One region of the Lysinibacillus sp. LK3 genome, then DNA from elsewhere that is predicted to be linked to it. Evidence: predicted binding sites of a transcription regulator. Region 1 holds the regulator's gene; each other region holds the start of a gene.
The links. Region 1 encodes LexA, which represses DNA repair genes until DNA is damaged. Its sites were predicted from a motif close to CGAACATATGTTCG; they were not measured.
Positions count from the first base shown of each region.

Region 2: a site for LexA is predicted at 4,014-4,027, ahead of uvrB (excinuclease ABC subunit UvrB). Genes of this name have one in related genera too.
Region 3: a site for LexA is predicted at 5,926-5,939, ahead of VK91_RS08045 (carbohydrate kinase). Genes of this name have one in related genera too.

Region 1 is NZ_LDUJ01000007.1:121,066-128,901, reverse strand. It holds gene VK91_RS05065 (A24 family peptidase) at 1-452, shown strand, start outside; gene VK91_RS05060 (gamma-glutamyl-gamma-aminobutyrate hydrolase family protein) at 486-1,208, shown strand; gene lexA (transcriptional repressor LexA) at 1,316-1,933, opposite strand; gene VK91_RS05050 (LysM peptidoglycan-binding domain-containing protein) at 2,100-2,414, shown strand; gene VK91_RS05045 (recombinase family protein) at 2,411-3,076, shown strand; gene def (peptide deformylase) at 3,062-3,679, opposite strand; gene VK91_RS22375 (helix-turn-helix transcriptional regulator) at 3,672-3,863, opposite strand; gene VK91_RS05035 (DJ-1/PfpI family protein) at 4,144-4,677, opposite strand; gene VK91_RS05030 (GNAT family N-acetyltransferase) at 4,679-5,212, opposite strand; gene VK91_RS05025 (DUF896 domain-containing protein) at 5,400-5,633, shown strand; gene tkt (transketolase) at 5,761-7,755, shown strand.
Region 2 is NZ_LDUJ01000013.1:174,785-182,620, reverse strand. It holds gene secA (preprotein translocase subunit SecA) at 1-542, shown strand, start outside; gene VK91_RS07760 (competence protein ComK) at 871-1,413, shown strand; one part of gene prfB (peptide chain release factor 2) at 1,536-1,610, shown strand; one part of gene prfB (peptide chain release factor 2) at 1,612-2,640, shown strand; gene VK91_RS07750 (competence protein ComK) at 2,684-3,193, opposite strand; gene VK91_RS07745 (IDEAL domain-containing protein) at 3,421-3,669, shown strand; gene uvrB (excinuclease ABC subunit UvrB) at 4,100-6,079, shown strand; gene uvrA (excinuclease ABC subunit UvrA) at 6,087-7,836, shown strand, end outside.
Region 3 is NZ_LDUJ01000014.1:13,852-21,687, reverse strand. It holds gene VK91_RS08075 (YfcC family protein) at 1-99, opposite strand, end outside; gene VK91_RS08065 (DUF2642 domain-containing protein) at 722-937, opposite strand; gene dtd (D-aminoacyl-tRNA deacylase) at 1,009-1,449, opposite strand; gene VK91_RS08055 (bifunctional (p)ppGpp synthetase/guanosine-3',5'-bis(diphosphate) 3'-pyrophosphohydrolase) at 1,482-3,677, opposite strand; gene VK91_RS08050 (pseudouridine-5'-phosphate glycosidase) at 3,883-4,797, opposite strand; gene VK91_RS08045 (carbohydrate kinase) at 4,802-5,893, opposite strand; gene VK91_RS08040 (MFS transporter) at 6,007-7,257, opposite strand; gene VK91_RS08035 (MarR family winged helix-turn-helix transcriptional regulator) at 7,442-7,836, shown strand, end outside.

The DNA of each region.
Region 1 (7,836 bases):
TAGTAGCACTCTTTTTTATCTCCTTATTAGTTATTATCGTTGTATCAGATTTAGCCTATATGCTAATTCCAGATAAGGTGTTAGTATTCTTTTTACCTTTGCTAGCTATTGGACGAGTGCTGTCACCATTAACACCGTGGTGGGACTCTCTTGTGGGTGCTGTGGTTGGTTTTGGCATATTATATATCATTGCTGTGCTATCAAACGGTGGCATGGGTGGAGGCGATATTAAATTATTCTTTTTAATTGGTCTCGTTCTGGGTACGATTGATACACTGTTAACGCTATTTTTAGCTGCAGTTATTGGTATGATTGTCGGGATTACCATGTTATCGAAAAACAAACAGGGGAGAAAAACACCCATTCCGTTTGGGCCATCTATTGCATTGGCCGCAGTTATTGTTTATTTCTATGGCGATGTATTAATTAATTGGTATCTAGGCTTTTGGTAATTGTGCAATTTTCAAGAATTTGGAGGGAAGCAAGTGAAACCGATTATTGGTATTACAGCCTTTGTTGAGGATGATTTATCCTCTCGATTAAATGCTGCTTACAGTAAAAGCATCATTGAAGCAGGTGGAATTCCACTGATTATTCCAATTGGAGTAGAAGAAGAGGCGGCCCAGATTTTAGCCCTTACAGACGGTTTATTATTATCTGGTGGTCATGATGTGCACCCATTTCTATTCGGGGCTGAGCCTTCATTAAAGCTTGGAAAAATTCATCCAGCGCGAGATACGATTGAGTTAGCATTGATTGAAGCCGCATTCCAACGTAAGATGCCTATTTTCGGGATCTGTCGAGGAATTCAAATACTAAATGTTGCATTAGGTGGTACCTTATATCAGGATATTGATAGTGATCACTTTAGTACCAAGTTACTCCAACATATGCAGCAATCAGGTCGAGCTGTAGCTACCCATTCTGTACAGGTTATTGCTGACAATCTATTAGCGACTATCGTTGAACAAGAGAAAATAGCAGTGAATTCATTTCATCATCAAGCGGTGAATGTTTTAGCAGAAAAATTAAAAGTAGCAGCAAAATCTAACGACGGTATTATCGAAGCGGTAGTTCATGAGGAGATGCCATTTTGCTTAGCTGTTCAGTGGCATCCTGAGGAACTAGCCATAGCAGGAGATGAGAGTGCTCAAAAGCTATTTTCAGCCTTTATTGAAGCGAGCTTAAAATTTAAGAAGGAAGCTTAGAAGAGGCATTGTACAAAGAATCCAATCGTATGTGGATTCTTTTTTTGCGTAAAAAAGAGGATACATGCTCTTAGAAGGAACATAATCCTCAAAATCTGCTTTAATCGTTAATGTACACGTCTGTAAAGACCTACAACTTGTCCTAAAATAGAAACTTGATCGACTATAATTGGTTCCATAGAAGAATTTTCAGGCTGTAAACGGAAATGGTTTTTCTCTTTAAAGAAACGTTTTACAGTTGCTTCATCCTCAGCTGTCATAGCTACAACAATATCCCCATTATTAGCTGTTGCCTTTTGTTTTACAATGACTAAATCTCCATCTAAAATCCCAGCTTCAATCATTGATTCCCCCATGATTTCTAGCATGAACAATTGATCTTCACTTGTGCCATACGTATCGGGTAATGGGAAGTATTCTTCAATATTTTCAATTGCTGTAATTGGAGAACCAGCTGTAACCTTCCCGACAAGTGGGACATGGATCACCTGTTGTTTTTGAATGGATTCTTCAGGCTCTAAAATTTCAATTGCGCGTGGCTTTGTTGGATCTCGACGAATAAAGCCTTTTTGTTCTAATCGAGCTAAATGTCCATGAACAGTTGAACTGGAAGCAAGTCCAACTGCTTCACCAATTTCACGTACTGATGGTGGATATCCTTTAGCTCGTACCTCTTCCTTAATGAAAGCTAAAATGTCCTCTTGTCTTTTCGAAACTTTTTTCATGAGTGCTCACCTCTTTTTTCTAAAATCATTCTTCTTATTTGATAGTATAACAGAATGCGAACATGTATGCAAACATAGGTTCGAAAAGTGTTTGACAAAAACGTTTGTTCGCTTTATTATGGGAACATACATTCCGAACAAACATTCTTAAAAAGGGGTAATGATTATGACATGGTTTAAGAAAAACACACATATCTCAATTTTAATAGGAGCTTGTTTATTATTTGCAGCATACCTTTACATTACTGATCCAGGAAAAGTTAGTTACGCAGAAATTCAAATCGAACATGGGGATAGCTTGTGGTCGTTAGCCGAGCAATATCGTGGTAAGATGAGTACTGATGATTGGATAAAGCTTGTAAAAACTGAAAATGAACTAGCAGATATTAAAATTGTAGCGGGAAAATCTCTAGTTATTCCTGTAGTGAGTGATCAAGCCAGTCCCATCAATACTATCGAAATTGCGAGAAATGAACAATGATAAATAATCAACTATCGGCTGTTGTCTATTGTCGCGTAAGTACTGAAAAAGAAACACAAAGCTCCTCATTAGAGCGCCAGCAGGAAGAGTTGCTGCGCTATGCTAAAGAGCAAGGCTATGCGGTGAAGGGCGTGTTTAAAGATCAACATAGTGGCTATGATGTAGAACGTGAAGGCTTGCTAGAAATGCTTGATTTTATAAAAGATAAGAACATTAATGCTCTTTTTGTCCAAGATGAAACTCGTTTAGGACGAGGCAATGCAAGGATGGCTGTATTACATTTATTACAAAAGTCAGCAACTGATGTTTTTTCTATGCGTGATGCAGGCCCAGTCCAATTAAATGAAATGGATACGATGCTGCTTGAAATTTTAGCGATTGTAGAGGAATATCAACGTAGAATCCATAATGCTAAAATTCGACGAGGTATGCGACGTGCTGTAGAAAACGGTTATCGTCCAGAAAATAATTTATCGAATCGAGGTAATCCGCAGGGGCAGGAGCGAAAAGATCTACCTGTAGAGGAAATTGTGAAGCTACGCAAACGTGGATTTACCTTTGAAGAAATTTCTATAACGCTTAGAGGGTTAGGCTTTGAGGTAAGTAAGGCGACAGTACATCGTCGTTTCCAAGAGCACCAAGAAAGATTAGCAGGAAAATAATATTCCTGCTAATTTTTTTTGTAAAAAACTACTGAAGGGAAGAAAGCTTTCGATGATAACATGATTTGGCAGTTGGAAAGGGTGCTCTTTATTTATTCGGTCATAAAACATGATGCCATTTAAATGATCGATTTCATGCTGTACAACGATGGCCCCGTAGCCCTGTAACTGTACAATGATTTCATGTCCATCGATGTCGTAAGCTTTGACTTTAATTCTCTCATATCTCGGTACAAAACCAGGGACAGGTCGATTTACAGATAGACAGCCTTCTCCTTCCGGTAGATAAATCATATTAAGGGAATGACTCATTATTTTAGGGTTAATCAGCATCATTTCTTCGTCATCAAAGAGTACAGCAAACATTCGTTTATCTACGCCAATTTGATTAGCAGAGAGTCCACTTCCAGGGCGAAGCTTATATTTTTTTGCTAGCGTTTGATTTTGGCTATTTTTCAGATATTGCAGCATGGCTAGGAGGGTATTTCGGTCTTCATTGGTCACTGGTCTCGACACTTCTTGAGTTTGTTTTCTTAAAATTGCCGAGTGTTCTTTCACAAAATCCTTCATTGTAATCATATAATCTGGGTGAAATTTAGTCATAGATAAACACCTCATCAATACGGCTATTAAGAACCTTAGCAATCTTAAAAGCTAATTCAAGGGTCGGATCATATTTATCATTTTCAATATTATTAATCGTCTGTCTCACAACTCCACATTCTTTTGCAAGAGCAGCTTGTGTTATGCCTAATTTTTTTCTTAAAATTTTGATGATGTTCTTCAGAAAGATCCCTCCATTTTGTCCAAAGTATTAGACATATATCGTAAGATAAGAATTAAAAAATGTCCAACTAGTTGGACATTTTTTGGTGTGAAAAACAAAACAGTCAATTGAAGGGGAGAAATTGATTTCCGGTGCAGGCTGCTTGCTTTCCTGTGGCACGCTGACGGAACGGAAATCACCCCACAGCCTTGTTAAAAGTTCTCATTCTACTAATGACATCATCTTTTTTCAATAACATGAAATGCCCGATTAATTGGACATTTGGATTTTAAATCATCACTTAATACCAATTTTCATCAAAATTTAGCTTTAACGCATGCCCGAAACAAATACCGAAAGGAATAAAACCTCTTCCTCTTGCTGTAATGATATTTCCATCTTGTACCACTAGTTCATCTGAATAGTTATGAAGTTCAAAGCACCCTAACTGCTCCATGCCATCTAAAGGTAGTCCTACTGTATATTTTTTGTTCTTTAAGACCCCTGCTTTTGCTAATAGGTAAGGGGAGCTAGAAATACTTGCAATCATTCCTCCTTTTGCAGATAGAAGACGAATGAAGTCTAGTAAGCTCTCTTCAAGTTGTAATGTAGAAATATCCATGCAGCCTGGTAATAGTAGACTATCAATATCGTCAAGCTCTACCTCATTCACGGATAAATCAGCTATACAATTTAAACCAGATTCTCCTCTGATAGGTTTGGTATTCGATCCAAGTGTGATGATGGGTTTACCGCCTTGCATTAATATGGACAAAGCAACACTCAATTCATATTCACTAAATTGTGGGTATAATAACACCGCAGTTTTCTTCATTTCATACACCTCTTACCTTTAGAGTGTTCCATTCTTCCTCTAAAATAGCGTAATAGTATTCATCCCACCAAGTCTCTCCATGAGGAATGCATTTTTTGAAAAATCCTTCTTGGCGCATTCCGATTTTTTCCATGACTCGGTAAGAAGCGATATTTTCTGGCTGGCATGTGGCAATAATTCGATGAAGTTTCATTTTATTAAAGCCGTGATCTAATAGGGCCAGAGCAGCTTCAGAAGCATAGCCATGATTATGATAGGCAGGATTCATAACCCATCCAATTTCATACGTATGGTCGCCAAAGTATTTGTGGAAAACAAGATGACCAATGACTCGCTGTTGTTCACGTAAAACAATGGCGAAATGTTTTGCTTGCTCGTTGCTATTCTCTGTTACGAAATTTTGAACCTGATCTTCATTCAACACACCCTCTGGCATATAGTGCATGACCGTTTTGTCGGACATATAGCTATAAACAGCCTGGCAATCTTGGGCTTCAAATGTTCGAATAAGTAGTCTAGATGTTGTGATGTTCATGATAGCTCCTCCTATTATCTATCAAATTTTTCCTTTTATTATTAGTTATACACCTCTAACTTCTGGAAGTCATGTAAATAATGGCTAAGAAGTGTTTTTAAGGGTTGGTATAACTGCATTTTAAGGGAAACCATGCTATACTTTGCATACTGAGGTCATTAAGCTAGGTACTGAAAGGTGTGTAACCATGTTATCAAAGGAAAAAATTAACCGAATTAATGAATTATCTGCTAAGGCAAAAAGCGGACAATTAACAGAGGAAGAAGCAAAGGAGCGAACAGCGCTTCGCAAGGAGTATTTAGATACGTTTAGAGCAACTATGCGAGATACGATTGAAAACGTTAAAGTGGTAGATGCAGAAGGAAATGATGTAACTCCTGAGAAGGTAAAACAAGCACAAAAAAATAAATTTCTAAATTAATGTGACACAATTCAATAAAGTATGTATGAAAACGCAAATAGTATAACAAAAAGCATTGTTTTCTAAAGCAATGTTGACTAAACTGTAAAAGAACAATATATAGGACGAGAAAGGATGTCACAATATAATGACTCAACACGCGGATCTTTTAGCAATTAATGCTATCCGAACTTTGTCAATCGATGCTATTGAAAAAGCAAATTCTGGTCACCCAGGTTTACCAATGGGAGCAGCGCCAATGGCTTATACGCTTTGGACAAAACAATTACGCCATAATCCAGCAAATCCAAAATGGTTTAACCGTGATCGTTTTGTACTATCAGCAGGTCATGGCTCAATGCTTTTATACAGCTTACTTCACCTTGGAGGCTATGGTTTACCAATGGAAGAAATTCAAAACTTCCGCCAATGGGATTCATTAACACCAGGACATCCTGAATATGGTCATACAGTAGGGGTAGAGGCAACAACTGGTCCTCTTGGGCAAGGAATCGCTATGACTGTTGGTATGGCAATGGCTGAGCGCCATTTAGCGGCTACTTACAATAAACCAGGTCATGACATTGTTGACCACTACACATTTGCGTTATGTGGCGATGGTGACTTAATGGAAGGCGTAGCAGCAGAGGCGATTTCATTAGCTGGTCACTTAAAACTTGAAAAATTAATCGTGCTTTACGATTCTAATGATATTTCTTTAGATGGTGACTTAGAAAAGTCATTTTCAGAAAACGTTCAAAAACGCTTTGAATCTTATGGTTGGAATTATTTAAAAGTGGCAGATGGTACAGATGTAGATGCTATTAATGCAGCCATTGAAGAAGCCAAAAAATCTACTGGCAAGCCAACATTAATTGAAGTGAAAACAGTGATTGGTTTTGGTTCTCCAAATAAATCTGGTAAAGCAGATTCTCACGGTGCACCACTTGGTACAGATGAAGTTGTCTTAACGAAAGCTGCCTATGAGTGGGCACATGAACCATTCCAAATTCCTGCAGAAGTTTACGATACATTTAATGCGGCTGCTGAAGTGCAAGGCGCACAACCAGAGGAAGCTTGGAATGCAAAATTTGCTGCATACAAAGAAGAATTCCCAGCGTTAGCAGCTCAATTCGAGAAAGCGATGAATGGTGAATTACCAGAAGACTTTGCTTCTGAGTTACCTGTATATGAAGCTGGTAAATCTGTAGCAACTCGTTCTTCTTCAGGCGATGCAATTAATGCTATTGCGAAGAAAACACCTTCATTCTTTGGTGGTTCAGCTGACCTTGCTGGCTCCAATAAAACAACGATGAAGGGTGCAGGAGATTTCTCAGCAGACGACTATGCTGGACGTAACATCTGGTTCGGTGTTCGTGAATTTGCAATGGGTGCTGCTATGAACGGAATGGCTCTTCACGGTGGTTTAAATGTATTCGGTGGTACATTCTTCGTATTCTCTGATTACGTTCGTCCTGCAATTCGTCTATCTGCATTAATGGGTCTTCCTGTAACATATGTATTCACACATGATTCGATTGCAGTAGGGGAAGATGGTCCAACACATGAACCAATCGAACACCTTGCATCATTACGTGCAATGCCAAACCTATCTGTTATTCGCCCTGCGGATGCAAATGAATCAGCAGTTGCGTGGGAGCTTGCAGTAGCAGCAGAAAAAACACCAACTGTTCTTGTATTATCTCGTCAAAACTTACCTGTTCTTGACGCTTCTATTGAAACAGTACGTGAGGGCGTAGCAAAGGGTGCTTACACAGTGTCTCCAGCTGCAAAAGAAGTGGCAGATGCTATTTTAATTGCAACAGGCTCTGAGGTTTCGCTTGCTGTCGAAGCACAAAAAGCATTAAAAGCAGACGGTATAGATGTAGCAGTTGTTTCTATGCCATCTATGGATCGCTTCGAAAAACAAGACGCAGCTTACAAAGAATCTGTTCTACCAAAAGCTGTTACAAAACGTCTTGCAATTGAAATGGGGGCATCATTCGGTTGGCATAAATATACTGGCTTTGAAGGCGATGTTCTAGCAATTGATAAGTTCGGTGCATCTGCTCCGGGTGAATTAGTAATGGAAAAATACGGCTTCACTGTTGAAAACGTAGTAGCAAAAGTGAAAGCACTATAATTTACAACAAATACCACAATACTCAGGGATTTAAACATCAACTGAGTGTTGTGGTACTTTTTTTAGCGGCAAACACAGTAT
Region 2 (7,836 bases), on a different contig from region 1:
ACTTTGTAGCGGCTAATCTTTTAGAGGAAGGTCAACTTAAAGTATCTGATTTCCAAGGCAAGTCTGCTGAAAATATTAATCAGCTAATCTCTGATGCTGTTCATGTTCGTTATGATGAAAAAGAGGCAGAACTGACACCAGAGCGTATGCGTGAGTTTGAAAAGGTTATTTTATTACGATCAATCGATACAAAATGGATTGATCATATTGATGCAATGGATCAACTACGTCAAGGTATCCATCTGCGTGCTTATGGTCAAAACGATCCTCTTCGTGAATATCAACAAGAAGGCTTTGCGATGTTTGAGGATATGGTAGCCTCTATTCGCGAGGATGTTGCGAAATATGCGATGAAAGCAGAAATCCGCAATAATCTGGAGCGTGAAGAGGTGGCAAAGGGGCAGGCTGTTAATCCAAAAGAAGAAGGTGGCGCTGCGCCGAAAAAGCAACCAGTACGTAAAGCTGAAAACATTGGTCGTAATGATTTATGTCCATGTGGTAGCGGCAAGAAATTTAAAAACTGTCATGGTACAGCTCAATAATATCTAGGTGAAAAAATCATTTTAACTACGTGTTGAAATGATTTTTTCTTTTTAAAATTACTTAAAAATGAAGAAATTTTAGTATAAAAAGTCAGAATTTATAGACAATTGAAAAATATGGGTATACAATAGCTGTAATAATAGGTATATAGTACAAGTTATTTATCCTATTATTATCCTGAATTTTTGATGGTGATACTAAGTCTTAAGGAGGATCGGAATTTTCAAGCAATCTTACTCATTGAAAATAGCGGGAATGTACGCATATTTGTATATTCCTTTTTATTTTGACTGGAAGCAACATAAAATGTATAAAGGGGGACTATAGATGCATAAAAAAGATATTATGAATAGTGAAACAATGATGTATATGCCTGTGTATGATTCCTTTGGAAATTTATGTACGCAGGTGTATGAGAAAAATAATGAGTATATATCTACGTTACCACCAACGAAATTATTGGACTTTAATCTGCGTTATTTTGGTTCTAGTTTAAGAGGAGCATTCGATGGTTCGAAAATGATCCTAGGCAAGCTTAATAAAAATCCTATCGTCGTGCACGAACGTTGTAATATTTTATGGTTTCCTAGTAGGTCTCCTTTACACCCTGACTGTATCTGGTTCGCTGTTCATCATATAGATGACTATGTCGCTGTGGATAAAAAGAGGACAAAGGTCACTTTTATGAATGGCAAGGAATTTATTGTGGATGTCAGTGTCAATGCGTTAGAGTCTCGGATTCAAAGAGCTTTTTTATTAAAATATAGACTTGAGAAACGAACAAAATATTTACTTGTTCAGTATGACCGTGTGAAAGTATTTCAACGTCTTGCCAAGAATATGTTTGAGGACGAGACGCAGGATAGTTGACTTAATTCCACAAAACATCTGCTAGATAGTATGTTTTCGTTTCTAAAAACGTTATAATAAAAAGATACGGAGCTTTATGAATAAAGTGTTAGCTCCATGACTAACGTTCGGAGGATTTAACGATGATTGAATTAGCAGATGTACGCAATGTGTTAGACACTACAGCCAAAAAATTGGCGGACTTTAGGGGGTCTCTTTGACTTAGAGAACAAAGAGGCACGTATTCAAGAGCTAGATGAAATGATGCTAGAGCCAGGCTTTTGGGATGATCAGCAAGGTGCTCAGGTGATTATCAATGAAGGAAATGGCTTAAAAGCTATTGTCAATGAATATAAAGATTTAGTGGAAGTACATGAAAATTTAGATATGACACTGGAACTTTTGCGTGAAGAACCAGACGAAGAATTACAAGAAGAACTAGGCAAAGAACTAGCAGAATTCCAACAAAAGATGGCTGATTTTGAGCTTCAATTACTGCTAAGTGGCCCATACGATCAAAACAATGCCATTTTAGAGCTGCATCCTGGTGCTGGTGGTACGGAGTCACAGGACTGGGGTTCAATGCTATTACGTATGTATACACGATGGGCTGAGAAGCGTGGATTTAAAGTGGAAACAGTGGACTATCTACCAGGAGATGAAGCTGGGATTAAATCTGTAACATTGTCGATTAAAGGTCACAATGCTTTCGGTTATTTACAAGCGGAAAAGGGTGTGCATCGTCTAGTACGTATTTCTCCATTTGATTCGTCTGGCCGCCGTCATACGTCCTTCGTTTCCTGTGATGTTATGCCAGAGTTTGACGACAATATAGAAATCGATATTCGTACAGAGGATTTAAAAATTGATACGTATCGTGCAACAGGTGCAGGTGGTCAGCATATTAATACGACAGATTCTGCCGTTCGTATTACGCATATTCCTACTGGTACGATCGTACAATGTCAAGCTGAGCGCTCCCAGATTAAAAACCGTGAAAAAGCGATGACGATGTTAAAAGGGAAGCTATATCAACTAGAACTTGATAAACAGCAGGCACAATTAGATGAAATACGCGGTGAGCAAAAAGAAATAGGCTGGGGCTCCCAAATTCGTTCGTATGTCTTCCACCCATACTCGATGGTGAAGGATCATCGTACAAATGAAGAAACAGGTAATGTGGGTGCTGTGATGGATGGCGATTTAGATCCATTTATTAATGCCTATTTACGTTCAAAAATAAATTAATACCCAGATTCCCCAAGAGTGAGATGCTCTTGGGGAATTTTTGTTAAAAGGGTGGATGATAGGGTGCATCTTGGCTCAGCTGTTTTCGTTCATTCATGTAATATTTATACAGCATAGATGCATTAAGAAATTGTTTACTAATGGAAGCATAACGAATAGGTAGTTCGATTTGTTTATCATTTTTTAACGTTACAATACACCCCAATTCACTAGGAGTAATATTAATAATTGCATGAAGCCCTATCCATATATTGTGAATGGAGCTGGGTGAATAAGTTGGCAAAAAAATACAGGGATAACCATAATCAAAGGCCACGACGATTGGTAGCTTGTGTTGATTGCCGAAAAAACGTTTAGCCGATTGTTTTGCGGCTTCATAAGTTGATCCTAATGAGAGACAGGATTTTCGAAGGACATGCATCGGTTTGCGTGTAACAATCAGCTCATTATGCTTATCAATCACGTGCGTGAAGACTTTGGAGTCATGCTGAATAGGTTGCAGCAAATAAGTATTGAATGAAATTAAGTAGCCGTTTACAAAGTTAGTTGTCATATAGGGAGTGCCTCCTTTTTTCTAGTTATAACGGTAGTGTAAAACAGAATATGACTTTCTTAAATTAAATGAAATAGTTGAAAATCGTTCAGAAAAGCACGAAATGCCTAGAGAATTTGCTCTAAATATCAATTGATTAATAGCTAATCCAAGATATTTTCGAATCGTAAGCATTGCTTTTTAATTTCAATTTTCATATAATTTAGAAAAGGATCGAGGTGAGATCGTTGGATAAATATTATTCGTATACAGATTTTCTGAAAGCCGTTGGTCAGTCGAAAAAAGTTGATGAGGCAGAGAAATTATTAAACGAGATTTATTTAGATTTATTTTTAAATCGTATCCAGCGTATGCATCGGCAAGAGCAGCTCATGGTTCTGATAGATAGAGCACTCGATGAAAAAGATGAAAACGCATTTTATCAATACGCATCCGAACTAACTTCCTTACACCAAACAGAAGATGAATCATGTTGACGAACCCGCTCTCCATATCTATTGGAGAGTGGGATTTTTTTGCTTTTGAAAATATTTGCAGAGGATGTGAAGATTGTATGTTTTGGTTAGAAGAAGTGATCTTGCTTATAGAATGGGGAAAGTCATTTAAAAAGTTTGAGACGCTGTTTATAAAAAAGTGAGAGTCGCTCTAAAAAGTACATAGCCCGGCTCCTGAGAGAGTGTGAGCTGCACATAAAGCAAAACAGGAAATCCCATCCATCGATGAAGCTTGAAAACCTAATAAAACGGCTATTATAAGAGTAACAAGTTAAATTGACTGTATTGTTATGTAATAAAAATTTTAGAGATGAAAAAAATTTTTACAAACATTCGTTCGTTAAATGTTCGAAATTTTAATATTGCTATGCTAAAATATATGTACAAATTGGAAGAAAGGACGGGGACATGAGTGCAAACATTTGATTTACAAGCGCCATATCAGCCTAACGGGGATCAGCCACAGGCCATTGCGGAATTAGTGGAGGGTGTGAAAGCAGGCAAACGTCATCAAACATTGCTTGGTGCTACTGGAACAGGTAAGACGTTTACCATTTCGAATGTCATCCAGCAAGTCAAAAAACCAACACTAATTATGGCACACAATAAAACACTAGCTGGCCAGTTGTATAGTGAATTTAAAGAGTTCTTCCCAAATAACGCCGTTGAATATTTTGTCAGCTACTATGATTACTACCAACCAGAAGCTTATGTACCGCAGACAGATACCTATATAGAAAAAGACTCTAGCATTAACGATGAAATTGATAAGCTGCGTCACTCTGCTACTTCTGCATTGTTTGAGCGTGAGGATGTCATTATTATTGCATCTGTGTCCTGTATCTATGGTTTAGGTTCTCCCGAAGAATATCGAGAAATGGTTGTTTCCATTCGTACGGGTATGGAAATTGAACGTAATCAGCTACTGCGCAAGCTTGTAGACGTTCAGTATGAGCGAAATGATGTTAGTTTTACTCGCGGAACATTTCGGGTACGTGGAGATGTAGTGGAAATCTTCCCAGCCTCTCGTGATGAGCATTGTATTCGTGTGGAATTTTTTGGGGATGAAATCGATCGCATTCGTGAGGTAGATGCACTAACGGGAGAGATTTTATCGGATCGAGAGCATGTTGCTATTTTCCCTGCATCTCACTTCGTTACACGAGAAGAGAAAATGCGTAAAGCGATTGAAAACATTGAAAAAGAATTAGAGGAACGACTTGCATTATTACGTGCAGAAGATAAATTACTAGAGGCACAGCGTTTAGAACAGCGTACACGCTATGATTTAGAGATGATGCGTGAAATGGGCTTTTGCTCTGGGATTGAAAACTATTCACGTCATTTAACATTGCGTGAAGCAGGTGCTACTCCATATACTTTGCTAGATTATTTCCCCGAAGACTTTTTACTTGTGGTTGATGAAAGTCACGTAACACTTCCACAGGTTCGAGGAATGTACAATGGTGACCAAGCACGTAAAGGAGTGCTCGTAGAACATGGCTTCCGATTGCCATCTGCTCTAGATAACCGTCCATTACGTTTTGAAGAGTATGAAAACCGCGTACATCAAGCGATCTATGTATCAGCCACACCAGGTCCTTATGAACTGGAGCATACACCAGAAATGGTAGAGCAAATTATCCGTCCAACTGGATTATTAGATCCATTAATTGATGTACGTCCTATTGAAGGTCAAATTGATAATTTAATTGATGAAATACAAAATCGAATTGCGCGTGATGAGCGAGTTTTAGTGACAACGCTAACGAAGAAAATGTCTGAGGATTTAACGGCTTACCTGAAGGAAATGGGCTTAAAAGTTGAATACTTACATTCAGAAATTAAGACACTAGAACGTATTGAAATTATCCGTGAGCTACGCAAAGGAACGTATGATGTGCTAATAGGTATTAATCTATTGCGTGAAGGTCTTGATATCCCTGAAGTGTCCCTTGTGGCAATTTTAGATGCTGATAAAGAAGGATTTTTACGTTCAGAGCGTTCATTGATTCAAACCATTGGTCGTGCTGCTCGAAACGCGAATGGTCATGTCATTATGTATGCAGACCATGTAACAGACTCGATGAAAAAGGCGATTGATGAAACGAAACGTCGTCGTGCGTTACAAATGGCTTATAACGAGGAGCATGGCATAACACCTCAAACGATCATTAAGAAAATCCCAGATGTGATTCGTGCAACACAAGTAGCAGAAGAAGAGGAATCCTATGTAACAAAGGCAACAAAAGGCAAAAAGCTGACAAAGGCGGAAAGAGAACAGCTCTTAGCTTCCCTAGAAGTCGAAATGAAGGAAGCAGCAAAAGCGCTTGATTTTGAACGTGCGGCTGAGTTACGAGATACAATATTTGAATTGAAGGTAGAAGGGTGAATGACTTGTGAAAAATACTGAAATTGTCGTGCAAGGCGCACGTGCTCATAATTTAAAAAATATCAATGTCACAATTCCACGTGACCAATTAGTCGTTTTAACAGGATTATCAGGCTCTGGAAAGTCTTCTCTAGCATTTGACACAATTTATGCGGAGGGCCAACGTCGTTATGTTGAGTCCCTCTCCGCCTATGCCCGCCAATTTCTTGGACAAATGGATAAACCAGATGTCGATGCAATAGAAGGCTTGTCGCCTGCTATTTCCATTGACCAAAAAACAACTAGTCGTAACCCGCGATCTACTGTCGGTACGGTAACGGAAATCTATGATTACCTACGTTTACTTTATGCACGTATTGGTAAACCGATTTGTCCAAATCATGGCATAGAAATCACTTCCCAAACGATTGAGCAAATGGTGGATCGTTTATTAACCTATCCTGAGAGAACTAAGATGCAGCTCCTTGCACCAATGGTTTCTGGACGTAAGGGTACCCATGTTAAACTGCTAGAAGATTTAAAAAAGCAGGGGTTTGTTCGTGTACGAATTGATGGGGAATTGCGTGATTTAGATGATGCTATCGAACTTGATAAAAATAAAAAGCATTCCATCGAAGTAGTAGTGGATCGTGTTGTTATGAAGGAAGGGATTGCTGCTCGTCTGAGTGATTCTTTAGAAACGGCTTTACGCCTGGCAGATGGACGTGTGCTTGTCGATGTGATGGAACATGAAGAGTTACTATTTAGTGAGCATCATGCCTGCCCATTATGTGGTTTTTCTATTGGTGAGTTAGAGCCTCGTATGTTTTCATTTAATAGTCCGTTTGGTGCTTGTCCAAGCTGTGATGGCTTAGGTTCAACACAAGAGGTAGATTTAGATTTAGTGGTGCCTGATTGGGATCGTTCTTTGTTAGAGCATGCCATCGCACCATGGGAACCAACAAGTTCGCAGTACTACCCACAATTACTAAAAGCTGTATGTGATCATTACGATATTCCAATGGACGTGCCTGTGAAGGATTTGCCAAAGGAAAAGATGGATAAAGTTTTATATGGCTCTGGAAAAGACAAGATACACTTCCATTATGAAAATGAGTTTGGCAATGTGCGAGATCAAATGATTGAATTTGAAGGGGTGGTGCGCAATGTTGAGCGTCGTTTTAAAGAGACGACATCCGATTATGTTCGTGAGCAGATGGAAAAATACATGGCACAGCAGGCTTGCCCTTCATGTAAAGGGTATCGTTTAAAGCCTGAGACGCTAGCAGTGAAAGTAGCTGATAAACATATCGGTGAGGTCACACAATATTCAATACAGGAAGCAGACACTTTCTTTAAAGAGCTTGATCTCTCTGAAAAGGATATGCAAATTGCTCGATTAGTTTTACGAGAAATCGAAGAACGATTGGGCTTCCTTGTGAATGTTGGTTTAGACTATTTAACATTGAGTCGTGCAGCAGGTACATTATCTGGTGGAGAGGCACAACGTATTCGCCTTGCTACACAAATTGGTTCACGATTAACGGGAGTCCTCTATATTTTAGATGAGCCTTCGATTGGTTTGCATCAGCGAGATAATGATCGACTGATTAGCACATTACAAAATATGCGTGACATTGGAAATACGCTGATTGTGGTAGAGCATGATGAAGATACGATGCTTGCTGCAGATTATCTCATCGATGTAGGACCTGGAGCAGGCGTCCATGGCGGTCAAATTGTGGCAGCAGGTACACCACAGGAAGTTATGAATAATG
Region 3 (7,836 bases), on a different contig from region 1:
GCTTGCAATACCTGCTAAAAAAATAATAGCAAAAATAATCGTATATGTATGAGGTACTTTCAACCAGCTTTTCTTCTTGACCCCCTGTTCATTTTCCATTAAATCACGCTCCTTTTTCTGATTTAGACATTAGCAGTATATTGTCGCTATTTGTCGCTAATTGAAAATAAATATACATGAGTTTAAATTTATTGTAAAGTATTAATTTTCTATTATTTCTGAAAGCACACGCTATCTTTCCTAATTAAACCTCTTGTTCCTCTTCTATAAACATGGAAAATTTTATACACATACTCAAATAATAATGGGCATTTTCAACATTATTTTTTGTTTTCCAAAATAATAATTTCATCGTATATGACGAATTGTTTTTATTAAGGCAGGAGCAATATGCAGCGGTGTTAGAAATGATAAAGTTTGTATGGATTGTCCTTAAATGCTTTTTATTCATGAACTTCATAAAGATCCCCTTATTACTGGGATGAAAGACATCAAAGGTTGTAAGTAGAATGGAAATCGTAGGTTAACTATCCATGAGGAATCAAATGGACTTTCTTACATATCGTTTATATTTTTTTAAAAAAATAATATTCAAAGAGTAGAAACTGTTTTAATAGTTTTTATCTCTTCGAAATAAATTTGCTATTTAGGTATTTTTATTTGCCCTAAACAAATAAAAAAACCTTCTATCATTTATTATGATTTGAAGGTTCATATTTTCTCATTTTTTTGTAGTTTCCAATGTAACCCATACAATTTCCTCCATCCGAATGAAGAAAGGCGTACGATTTTTCTCAAGAACCATATGGTCAGGTAGTATGGATAATAAAATACCTTGTTGAATATTTTTTTCTGTTTGCACAACTACTGCCTGACCAATCATCATGTTAAGAGTTTCGTATAAATATGGATTTGTTATACTTCTCGTCTGCGTCATGTTTAAGACACTCCTTCCTATAAAACTAACCATACTCTTTAGTATATGAAGGAATTATAGGAAATGTTCCATTATTTTGACTCTAGAAGAATTGTGACTGGACCATCATTAATTAGTGCTACATCCATCATGGCACCAAAAATACCTGTTTCCACATGTAAGCCCTGCTCGCGTAAAGCTTGATTAAAAGCCTCCCACAGTGGCTCAGCTGCTTCTGGTCTAGCTGCATTGATAAAACTTGGACGATTCCCTTTTTTTGCATCCCCATACAATGTAAATTGTGAGACGGATAAAATAGCGCCCCCATGCTCTAAGATCGAATGATTCATTTTTCCATCTGCATCTTCCCAGAGACGTAAATTGGCTACTTTTTTTGCTAAATAGGCAACATCCTCTTGTGTGTCTTCATGTGTGATTCCCACTAAAAGAACATAGCCGTGATCAATGGCTCCTGTAACAGTTCCGTCCACTGTTACAGAGGCAGCTTTACTGCGCTGTAATACTACTTTCATGTACTAAACCCCAATTCTATATTGCCTATCAATTAGTTAATGACACGTTGCACCGAATAAATATCAGGTGTTTGTTTAATTCGCTCAACTACTTTATGCAAATGTGAAATATTCGAAATAGAAATTGTTAAATGAATTGTTGCCATTTTATCACGGTCAGCACGACCACTTACTGCTAAAATATTCGTTTTCGTTTCACTAACAATTTGCATGATTTCATTTAAAATGCCAGGTCTATCAAAAGCTGAAACCTCAATATCAACAGGGTATTCCTTTTTCTCAGGAATGACACCATGCTCCCATTCTACTTCAATTAAGCGCTCCTGCTCATCCTCAATTTGAATATTTGGACAGTCCTCACGATGGACAGAAACACCTCTACCCTTCGTAATAAAACCTACAATATCATCACCAGGAACGGGCGTACAGCAGCGAGAAAGTCGAATGAGCATATTATCAATACCCTTTACAATAACACCCGATTCCGTACGTTTTTGTGGAATTGGATTTTTCATTTTTTGTTCAATTTTCTCTAGTGCTTCTTCCTGCTCACGTTCTTTACGACGTTTTTCAGCTAAACGATTTACGACCTGTTGCGCAGTAATCCCATTCACACCAACTGCAGCATACAAATCTTCTTCATTCGTATAGTTAAATTTGTCGCATACCCGTTTTAGGTTTTCGGAGGACATCGTTTCCTTTAAATCGAAATCCTGAGCACGGATTTCTTTTTCAATCATTTCTTTACCTTTGACAATATTTTCTTCACGCAGGTGTCGTTTAAAGAATTGCTTTATCTTATTCTTCGCCTGCGAGGATTGAGCTATTTTTAGCCAATCGCGACTCGGACCAAAGGATTGTTTAGAAGTTAAAATTTCAATGATATCGCCCGTTTTTAATGGTGTATCAAGCGGTACCATCTTCCCATTGATTTTCGCTCCAATCGTACGATTTCCCACTTCGGAATGAACACGGTAGGCAAAATCAATAGGAACAGAACCTGCTGGCAATTCAATGACATCACCTTCAGGTGTAAAGACATAAACCATATCAGAAAATAAATCAAATTTTAAGGATTCCATAAATTCTTCTGCGTTGGAAGATTCATTTTGAAATTCTAAAATTTCACGGAACCACGTTAATTTTTGGTCAACATTCTGCTTTTGATGATCAACGTTTTTGCCTTCTTTATATGCCCAGTGCGCCGCAATCCCGTACTCTGCAATTTTGTGCATTTCCTTTGTACGAATCTGTACCTCCAACGGATCACCATATGGTCCAATAACAGTCGTGTGTAGGGACTGGTACAGGTTTTGTTTTGGCATAGCAATATAGTCTTTAAAGCGTCCTGGCATTGGTTTCCAAAGTGTATGCACAATCCCTAATACGGCATAGCAATCTTTAATACTATCGACAAGAACACGAATGGCTAATAAATCATAAATTTCATTAAACTGTTTCTTTTGTAACACCATTTTTCGATAGATACTGTAAATATGTTTTGGTCGACCATAGACATCTGCGTCAATTTCAACCTCATTCAGTTGTGATTTCATCTCAGCCATCACATTTTCTAAATAAGCTTCACGTTCATCACGTTTTTTCTTCATCAGACTGACAATACGATAATATTGTTGTGGGTTTAAATAGCGCAGTGCTGTGTCTTCAAGCTCCCATTTTACAGTCGAAATTCCAAGACGATGAGCAAGTGGTGCAAAAATCTCGAGCGTCTCTTTTGAAATGCGTCGTTGCTTTTCAGCAGGTAAATGCTTTAACGTACGCATATTATGAAGACGGTCTGCTAGCTTAATGAGGATGACACGAATATCTTGCGCCATAGCCACAAACATTTTCCGATGATTTTCTGCCTGCTGCGCCTCTTTAGATAAATATTTAATTTTCCCTAGTTTGGTAACACCATCAACAAGAACGGCCACCTCTTCGCCAAATTCACGTACCAAATCATCCCGTGTAAAATCCGTATCTTCGACAACATCATGTAAAAAACCTGCCGCTACAGTTTCTGGGTCCATTTGTAATTCAGCTAGAATACCTGCTACTTGTACTGGGTGAATAATATACGGTTCACCAGAGCTACGGAATTGCTCAATATGGGCATCCCTTGCTAATTCATATGCTTTTTTCACGAATGCGACATTTTCATCATTCATGTAGGATTTGACTAACTCAAAAACGTCCTCAGGAGTCAAAATTTGCTCTTTCGCCATAACATGTCCACCTTGCTCGTCAAATTTTTCAGATTAGATATAAACTTAATTGTATAAAATATTGTGGTCTATTGTAAAGAGACTGTATCATTTAGTTTAGTTAATCTCGTGAACAGTTCGAAAAATGGAAAAAATATTCTTCTTTTTAATAAAAAAGACCCTCTGCGACTTCACGTCACAAAGAGTCCTTGTTTCGACAAATTGATTAATGTAATTGATTGTAAGCTACAGCAATTTTCGCGCCGACTACTGCATTGTTTTTCACTAATGCAATGTTGGCATCAAGACTTTTACCTTCTGTTAATTCTTTAACTTTGCCAAGTAAGAATGGTGTAACATTTTTACCTTGAATGCCATTCTCTTCAGCTTCAACTAAAGCTTTTTCAATAATGTTTGTAATAAATGCATGCTCTAATGCTTCAGACTCAGGAATTGGATTTGCGATGACAGCGCCACCTTTTAAGCCTAATTGCCATTTCGCAGATAGCATTGCTGCAATTTCTTCTGGCGTATCTAATTGGAAGTTTACATCAAATCCACTTTGACGTGTGTAGAATGCTGGTAATTCATTCGTACCATAACCAACCACTGGCACACCTTTTGTTTCAAGATATTCTAATGTAAGACCGATGTCTAAAATAGATTTTGCACCCGCACAGATAACGGCAACATTTGTTTGTGCTAATTCTTCTAAATCAGCAGAGACATCCATTGTTGTTTCCGCACCACGGTGTACACCACCAATACCACCTGTAACAAAGATTTCAATACCTGCAAGCTCTGCACAGATCATTGTCGCTGCAACTGTTGTAGCACCTAATTTTTTCGTTGCTAGTAAGTAGCCTAAGTCACGACGTGAAGCTTTTGCAACACCTTGAGCATTACCGAACATTTCTAGTTCTTCATCTGATAGACCAATTTTAATTTTCCCATCAATTAATGCAATTGTTGCTGGGACTGCACCATTATCGCGAATAATTTGCTCAACTTCACGCGCAGTTTGCACGTTTTGTGGGTATGGCATACCGTGTGAAATAATTGTTGATTCTAACGCAACGATTGGTAGACCTTTTGCTTGTCCTGCTTTTACTTCTTCTGATAATACGATGAATTCTTTCATGTTGTTATTCCTCCATTTCATTTTTCAACAAATCTACTGATAATTCAGGTCTTACTGTATAAGGAGATGCCAATGTATTTTTTGCATTGGTTAATCCAGCATCAATACATGTCTCAAAAGATTGTCCAGTCAGCCAACTGTGAATAACAGCGCTGACAAAGGCATCTCCTGCTCCTGTCACATCTTCAATTTTGTCAATCACTTTAGCGGCAACATGACAAGGGGCAATCGTTGTAGATGCTGCATAAACGCCCTTGCTACCAGCCGTGATAATGACATGCTCCGCACCTAATTGTAGGAGCTGTTGTAAAGCTTTTTCATAATGGGTAGCGTTTTCAATTTTATGTCCAACAATCGTTTCCGCTTCATCTGTGTTACAAATAAACCAAGTTACGCCTTGTAATGTTTCAGGTAGTCGATTCATTTTTGGCGAAGATACTGGCACAATGACAAGTGGAATATCACGAGCAAGGGCTACTTGCTGGATATACGCCACTGTTTCTTTTGGACAGTTTAAATCCAAAATAAAACAGCCCGCGTTTACAAGCATTGTTTCATGTTTTTTCAACAAGCTCGGTAACAGAAGGTCGTAAACTTCCATATTTGCTACAGCTAGTGCTAGCTCACCTTGTTCATCCATGATGGCAGTATAAGAACCTGTGGAAGCCTCTGCAAGCTGCTCTACATAACGTAGATTCATAAAGGATTCCGAAGCCTCTTGGATCACTTGCCAATCAGCATCCTTACCTGCCGTTGTCAGTAACGTCACTTGGTGGTTTAATCTGCCTAAGTTTTCAGCAATATTTCGACCAACACCACCTACACTAAAGGAAGAACTGGCAGGGTTAGATGTTCCAAATTGAACATTGCCCTTGACATGGAATTTGCGGTCTAAATTAGCTCCACCGATGCAAATAATTTCATTTTCTTCGGGTAATATATAAGCACGACCTACAATTTTTCCTTGCTTCGTTAAACTAGACACTAAATTAGCAAGCACAGGACGCGACAGATTCATTACATCTGCCATTTCTTGCTGAGACATAAACGGATTCTGGCGAATTAAAGCAAGCACCGCCTGTTCTCTTTCATTCATAGCATCACCTTTTATTATATTTGTTTATATTATAAACTTTTGTTTGTGTTATGTCAAAAGATTCTTTATTAAAAAAGTTGAACCTCATCTTACTGAGGTTCAACTTTTTTTGTTTATGCTTGCTGAGGTGTTTGTTTTTTAACAATGATGACGAATAAACTGGCCATTGCACAAAACATTCCTGCAAGGAAAAAAGCCCATGTATAAGAGTTAAAAAATTTATAAATTAACCCTCCACCATACGCAGCAACCGCCGCTCCTGCTTGATGGGAAGCAAATATCCACCCATAGATAATACTGCTTTTTTGCATACCAAAAATTTGTCGTGTAATACTGATGGTCGGTGGCACTGTAGCAATCCAATCTAGTCCGTAAAAGATCGTGAAAATCGTTAATAAAACAAATGATCCTTGTGCAAGTGCATAAGGGAGCAATAATAGAGATGCGCCTCTTAACAGGTAATACCAAAACAATAACCACCGATTATCGAAGCGATCAGATAACCAGCCAGACGCAGTTGTACCTAATAAATTAAAAATGCCCATAAAAGAAAGGAATGATGCGGCAGTGACTAAAGGAACGCCAAAGCTAATACAATAAGAAACAAAATGAGTACCAATTAATCCGCTTGTCGATAGCCCACAAATAAAAAAGCTACCTGCTAAGAGCCAAAATGCTTTAACCTTAATCGCCTCAAATAAACCTTTAAAAGCCATAGCTATTGGATTCTTCTTTTGCTGTATTTGTTGTTCCTCTATAGCCTCCTCTTGTCCATAAGGAGTTAACCCCATATCCTGAGGTCTATTTTTTATAAAAAGCGCAATCATGAAAAACATTATGATACTAAGGAGTAGCATTAATGTGATAGCCCATCGCCAAGAATAGTGTTCAATAATGATAGCTAGAACTGGTAATAAAATTAACTGGCCCGTGGCTGTACTTGCCGTTAAAATACCAACCGCTAATCCTCTGCGTTTTACAAACCAATGATTCGCAACATATGGACTAAGGACAGTTAAAAAAAGACTTGCTCCAAGACCAATAATGCCCCCCCAAATAACGATTAGCTGCCAGGATTCACTCATCAAAAATGTTAAAGTCATTCCTAATACTAAAGTTGCCATAGCACCTAGCATCATTTTCTTTAAGCCAATGACTTCAAGTAATGCAGCCATAAATGGTCCAGATATGCCATATAAAAACAAACTTACAGCAAAGGCTAAAGCAATGGTTGAACGATCCCAGTGAAATTCTTTTTCAAGAGGGTCGATAAACACGCCAGATGATGACATTGTAATTCCTGCGACAATTATCGAGAAAAATGTGACGATTAAAATAAACCAACTATAATGAACACGCTTCACCTCAACACCTTCTTTTCTTTGATAGACTACAAAACATGTATATACATGTTTAAGTCCGCTTATTTCATTTATATGTATATACATGTATAATCATAGTAATCGTTCATAAAGCTGTCAAGAAGTAATTTCTAGTTATTGGGTGTATACTTATAATTAGTAGAATCCCCTTAAAGGAGTACTGTCGATGAAGAATCAACTTAAAAATATTGATTATACACAAATTTGTGTTTGTGCAAACCTTAGAAAAAAAACAAGGGTTGTCACACAATTATATGATAAGCTGCTACAGCCTACAGGTTTAAAAGTTACACAATATTCAATGCTTGCACATATCGACCTTCAACAAGCTGTCTCAATCAGCCGTTTAGGTGAAATTTTACAACTGGATCAAACCACTATAACACGTAATATTAATCTATTAAAGCAACATGGCTATGTTGAGTTAAAGCGAGATATCAATGATGCTCGTACCAAAAAAATAACGCTCACTGAAAAAGGTTTAGAAAAGCTGCATGAAGCAGCACCTATTTGGCAAGGCATTCAAGATAGAATTATCGAGGATATTGGAACCGAAAAATA